One region of the Alteromonas infernus genome, then DNA from elsewhere that is predicted to be linked to it. Evidence: predicted binding sites of a transcription regulator. Region 1 holds the regulator's gene; the other holds the start of a gene.
The links. The regulator MetJ, encoded in region 1, represses methionine synthesis genes. The targets are predictions, from matches to a motif close to TAGACGTCTAGACGTCTA.

Region 2: the regulator MetJ is predicted to act here: its motif matches at 1,779-1,796, upstream of metA (homoserine O-acetyltransferase MetA).

What each region holds. Positions count from the first base shown of each region.
Region 1 covers NZ_CACSIG010000033.1:158,283-161,474, reverse strand. Annotated here, with positions in the region: gene metF (methylenetetrahydrofolate reductase) at 235-1,122, opposite strand; gene metJ (met regulon transcriptional regulator MetJ) at 1,284-1,616, shown strand; gene ACX5J7_RS09545 (malic enzyme-like NAD(P)-binding protein) at 1,790-3,025, opposite strand.
Region 2 covers NZ_CACSIG010000031.1:185,815-189,006, reverse strand. Annotated here, with positions in the region: gene ACX5J7_RS08290 (homocysteine S-methyltransferase family protein) at 1-772, opposite strand, end outside; gene metA (homoserine O-acetyltransferase MetA) at 776-1,714, opposite strand; gene ACX5J7_RS08280 (DUF2802 domain-containing protein) at 1,882-2,316, opposite strand; gene ACX5J7_RS08275 (chemotaxis protein CheW) at 2,376-2,867, opposite strand; gene ACX5J7_RS08270 (chemotaxis protein CheW) at 2,885-3,192, opposite strand, start outside.

The DNA.
Region 1 (3,192 bases):
CTTCTCCTGAAGATAGCGTCTGTCGCTTAAAATGTGCGAAAAATAGTGGCCATATGATGGGAGGCCTATAGGTGTGGATAGTTCAATACACCTATATCAAATGGTAACTGGGGTAAGCCTTGGTGGCAAAATTTAAATTAGGCTTTATGCAGGTGATATAAAAAAGGCGCTTTTTACGCGCCTGTTCTGCATTCATATTATCAGAGGGTACTGTTAAAGCGAGTGCCACGGAGATTATGCGCCACTGCGTACGCCTAGCATATGGCAAATGGCGTAACTGAGTTCGCTACGGTTAAGAGTATAGAAGTGGAAGTGCTTAACCCCTTCTTTCGCTAATACCTTAACTTGGTCCATAGCAATGTTTGCTCCAATAAGGTTTCGCGTTGCCTGGTCGTCAGCGTCAAGGCCATCGAACATTTTATGTAGCCACCCTGGAACATGCACGTTAGTAAAGCCAGCGAATTTAACCAGGGTTTGGTAATTGGTTACTGGCAAAATGCCCGGCACTAAATCGATATCTACACCGGCAGCGGCTGCGCGGTCTCTAAATCGCAAATAAACGCTGGTGTCGAAGAAAAACTGCGTAATGGCTTCGGTTGCTCCTGCTTCAGCCTTGCGTTTAAGGTTAAGCAGGTCGAACTGCGCATTCGGGGCTTCAGGGTGCTTTTCAGGGTAAGCAGCAACGGAAATATCAAAATCCGCCACGTCTTTCAACAAGGCAACTAAGTCAGAGGCGTACATCTCTGTTTTTTCTAACCCTGGCGGTAAATCGCCGCGAAGCGCAACAATACGGCGAATGCCTGAATCCCAGTAGTCTTTTGCAATTTGCTTAAGCTCCTCGCGGCTTGCATCTACGCACGTCAAGTGTGGAACTGCAGCAACACCGGTTTGCTGTTGAATTCGCTTAACCACATCGTGTGTTCTGTCTCGTTCGCCGCTATTTGCACCGTAGGTCACCGACATATAGCTTGGCTTTAGTGGCGCTAAGCGCTCTACAGATTTCCATAGTGTTTGTTCCATGGCTTCCGTTTTAGGCGGAAAAAATTCAAAAGATACATCAATATCACGCAGTTCCGACAGGGACTGGTTTAATGCATCGATACCTTGCGCGTAAGAAACCATGGCTTATTCTCTTGAAAATGTAATTTTATAGACGTTTAGACGTCTAAATTAAATAATATATGTCTAGACGTCAAGAGGTTTACACTGCTCAATTGACCTTTTCGTGAACTTGTTTAGAATTTCTGTTCATAACATAAAAAAGAGTAGACCGAGTTAGTACAATGGCAGAATGGAACGGTAAGTATATTCACCCCTACGCAGAGCATGGCAAAAAGAGCGAACAGGTAAAGAAAGTCACTGTCTCTATACCAATTAATGTGCTGAAGGCACTCACCGACGAGCGTACTCGCCGCCAAATAAACAATTTGCGCCACGCCACCAATTCGGAGTTACTTTGCGAAGCGTTTTTACACGCGTTTACGGGGCAACCTTTACCGAACGACGATGATTTGCGCAAAGACAATCCTAATCGGGTGCCAGCAGAAGCGCGTCGCATTATGGAAGAAATGGGTATAGATCCAAGCTTTGAAAACAACGTCTCGGAAGATGAATAAAGTTCAGCTTAACCCATGCTAACAAAAAACGGCGCTATTAGTGTGAAGTGATCTCACAATAATAGCGCCGTTTTTTATGGCATATTAAACATAGTAATTCTTGTTTAATGCTACATCACTGAAGTTAGCCTTTCGCTAGTCTGGTTTTCGGCAACCCCACTGTTAATTTACCCCTATTCGGCCGAGTTTTCAGGTACCCGGGCCACGCCGGACGCTATCGCTGCTTTAGATACCGCAGTTGCGATACGTTCACATAAGCGTGGGTCCATCGGCTTAGGGATAATGTACTCTTTACCGAAGGTCAGACTGTCGCTTTTACTTGCCGCTAATACTTCTTCTGGCACCGGCTCTTTGGTAATGGTGCGAAGGGCTTCAACGGCGGCCACTTTCATCTCGTCGTTTATGGCCGTGGCGCGAACATCTAATGCGCCGCGGAAAATAAAAGGGAAGCATAGAACGTTGTTAACCTGATTTGGGTAATCAGAGCGCCCGGTTGCCATAATGAGGTCTTTACGCACCTCATGGGCCAGCTCTGGCTTTATCTCTGGGTCTGGGTTTGAGCAAGCAAATACAATAGGGTTCTCTGCCATTAACGCTAGCGTTTCTGGTGGTAAAACGTCAGGCCCTGATACGCCAACAAAAATATCTGCGCCTTCCATAACATCTTCAAGGGTGCGTTTGTCGGTGTTGTTAGCAAAGAGCTTTTTGTGCTCAGTCAGCTCTTCACGACGGGTATGAATAACCCCTTTTCTGTCTAGCATATAAATGCGTTCACGCTGGGCGCCGCATTTAATGAGTAGTTCCATGCAAGCTACCGCGGCTGCGCCTGCACCCATGCACACTATTTTTGCACTCTCGATATTTTTGCCCTGAATCTCAAGGGCATTTAGCATACCCGCTGCCGTGACGATTGCAGTGCCGTGCTGATCGTCGTGAAATACGGGAATTTTACAGCGCTTTATAAGCTCTTGTTCAATCTCAAAACACTCAGGGGCTTTAATATCTTCTAAGTTTATACCGCCGAAGGTGTCGGCGATATTCGCCACAGTATTAATGAACTCTTCTGTCGTGCGATGCTTTACTTCAATATCAATGGCATCTAGCCCGGCAAAGCGTTTAAACAGCAAGGCTTTACCTTCCATCACAGGCTTTGAGGCGAGGGGGCCAAGGTTACCTAAACCTAAGATCGCGGTGCCATTACTAATCACGGCTACCATGTTACCTTTAGCGGTGTACTTATAGGCATTATCGGGGTCTTCAGCTATTTCCCTAACTGGTTCGGCAACACCGGGGCTGTATGCTAATGCAAGGTCGTCAACACTATCTGCTGACGTAGACAGCTCTACGCGAATTTTTCCGGGGGTGGGGTAGGCGTGATAATCGAGTGCGCGTTGTCTAAAATCTGACATGTAAAATTGTATCCTTAGATGTAGGGTTCATCGGTGTTTTTACTCACGCTTTGCCGCTATCTTATGTCGTTATAGTTATAGGAAGATAAACACAAGCGCGTTCTAACCAAGTAATTACAAAAAGTTTTAAACACTGAAACTGAGCGAATCTAGCCACAGGTTCCAGC
Region 2 (3,192 bases), on a different contig from region 1:
AGTCGGGGCCAAGGGCGCAATTTAACCCGAAAGAAAACGGGCTGATGTGACGCATCGAATAATAAAATGCCTCGGCGGTTTGCCCCGATAATGTGCGCCCTGAAGCGTCGGTAATTGTGCCAGACACCATAACAGGTAAAGACTTACCTAGCTTTTCAAACACCGACTCCACCGCATAGGCTGCGGCTTTGGCATTTAGTGTGTCGAAAATAGTTTCTAACATGATTAAGTCTACGCCGCCTTCAATGAGTGCCTCGGTAGACTCGCTGTACGCATCGACAAGTTCATCGAACGTTACGTTGCGTTTACCGGGGTCATTGACATCTGGCGAAATCGAGGCTGTGCGATTTGTTGGGCCTAAAACGCCTGCCACGAATCGCGGTTTGTTTGGCGTTTTCGCAGTAAACTCGTCAGCGGCTTTTCTGGCCAACTTGGCCGCCGCCACATTGATGTCCCGCGAATGGGCCTGCATGTCATAGTCGGCCATAGCAATTGTGGTGGCGTTAAAGGTGTTTGTTTCAATGATATCAGCGCCTGCTTCGAAGTAGTCGCAGTGAATTTGATAAATAATATCCGGCTGAGTAATAACCAGCATATCGTTATTACCTTTTACGTCACAGTGCCAATCTGAGAACTGTGTTCCGCGGTAATCATCTTCTTCTAATTTGTGACGCTGAATCATAGTGCCCATAGCGCCATCAAGAATAAGAATGCGCTCTTTAGCGGCTTTTGTAAGCGTTGTCTGCGCGCTAGATATTGTATTTTTGCTCACGTGCTACCTCTTTGGCTGTGACTTTTCAGCAAGCTGACTTAAATCGTAAGGCGTGGTCTGATAAACATAATAATTCAGCCAGTTTGTAAACAATAGACTGCCGTGCGACCGCCACTGTACAATGGGAGACGTGGCTGGGTCGTCTCCTTCAAAATAATTCTTCGGAATGGGCGGTGTTTGGCCGGCAGCAATGTCGCGTAAATACTCGTCTTTTAGTGTATCGGGGTCGTATTCTGGGTGGCCGGTAACAAATACCATGCGCTTGTCTTCAGAGGCGACAATATAGGCGCCTACCTCATCAGACTCTGCGACCACGTTAAGCCCGTCAACACTGTTGTACAACGAAGTATCGATATGCCCGTAGCGTGAATGGGGGGCATAGAATGACGGATCAAAGCCTCTTAATAACTCATTATTTGGATCGTTAACTTTGTGCTTAAACACCCCTGAAAACTTTTCATCTCGCAGTTCGCGGGTAATGCCGTAAAAGTGGTACATGGCTGCATGGGCCGCCCAACACAGATAAAGCGTCGAATTTACGTGGCGCTGCGCCCACTCCAAAATAGTGGTCATGGTTTCCCAGTATTTCACTTCTTCGTAATCGATAAGCGCTAATGGGGCGCCGGTAACAATAAGGCCATCATACTTTTTGTTCGCCACCGACGAAAAGTCATGGTAGAAAGCGTCCATGTGCGACTGGGGCGTATTCTTGGGCGCTTGGTTGTCTATGCGGATCAAATCCACATTTATCTGTAGTGGCGTGTTTGAGAGCAGACGCAGCAGTTGCACTTCTGTCTCAATTTTATTCGGCATTAAATTTAAAATACCCACTTCAAGAGGACGAATATCCTGGTTAGCCGCCCTGTCCATGTCCATGGTAAAAATGTTTTCACCTAGTAGTACATTCTGTGCGGGTAACTGCTCAGGAATACGAATTGGCATAGAGGGCTCCAGTGATAAATTACAATACCCGTATTGTGTCTATAACTGGGAATATGTCAACATCTTTACGTCTAGACGTCTAAACGTTTTTTTTGAGTAACGTAATGGAGGGACTTTCTCGTCGATAGAAGCGAATTGGAATGATTAATCACCTTCTGCCAATGTTTTTAGCTGTGTTGCTTGTGCACCATCACCAACATTTCAGCTTCGGCACGCGGAATGTCACACGCTTCAATGATTTCATCAATACTTGCCCCTTGCTTCACTAGTTCCGCGGCACGTTGATATAGACGCAGTGAAGGGTCTTGAAGCTTCAGCTCACGAACATGGTTTTCAATATCGGTTTGCTTTTCTTCTAGTTCTTTCAGGTGGCGTGTAATAACAAGGGTTCTTGCCTGCGCTTCAGTTTGCTGATTATTGGCGTTATTAGCTATGGCTTCTACGCGTAAAATAGCTTCTGCGTTTTTATTTTCACAATCATTTAGCGCGGCGCGAAGTGTACATACATGCGAGTAAATTACACCTATAGCAACGATAAGTATAAGGATGAAAACGCATAATACAATTTCTAACACGGTAGGTGCAGCGAGCTGCCAATCCATGGATATAACCCTTGGGGAAACGCAGGAGGCATGACTAACCATGCCGCCCGTTCATTTATTTAGATGCTGCTAAGCTCATCCCACTCTTCATCACTTAGCAACTTATTGAGATCAACAAGTATCAGTAGTTCACCGTCTCGGTTGCTCACGCCTTGAATAAACTTAGCGCTTTCTTCCGTGCCCACGTTAGGGGCACTATCAATCTCTGAAGACTTCAGATAAACCACTTCTGCCACGCTATCTACAAGGATACCGACTACCTGTTCGTCAGACTCAATTATAACGATACGCGTATTGTCAGTAATTTCTGTTGGCGGTAAACCAAAACGCGCGCGAGTATCGATTACCGTCACAACGTTACCACGCAGGTTAATAATACCTAATACGTAGTCGGGCGCACCGGGAACTGGGGCTATCTCGGTATAACGCAATACTTCTTGTACTTGCATTACGTTAATACCATATGTTTCATCACCTAGGCGATACGTTACCCATTGAAGGACTTCGTCGTTACTGTCGGTGGCATTGCTATTTATTCTTTCGTCGCTCATGAACCTGGCTCCCGATACTATGGCGTCTGGTCGTTACTGCCTAAGCCTTTGTTAAGCATAGATATTAATTCTTCAACGTCAATTAACGCGCACATTTTCTCTTTAACCATCCCCGCTAACCAGGGACGTTTACCTGTGGACTCGCGCCATTTAACGTCATCGGAGGTCAAATTGACCGTATTTACAAGCTTTTCGCTTGCCAAGCCCCACACACTCTCTCCTAACATTATAAGATATCGGTAGTTGAGCGATTGTGCGAGGTTTTCATCATATTTTTCTGGCATCACCCATTTAGCTGAGTCAACTACATTTAGTTTAGCCTCTC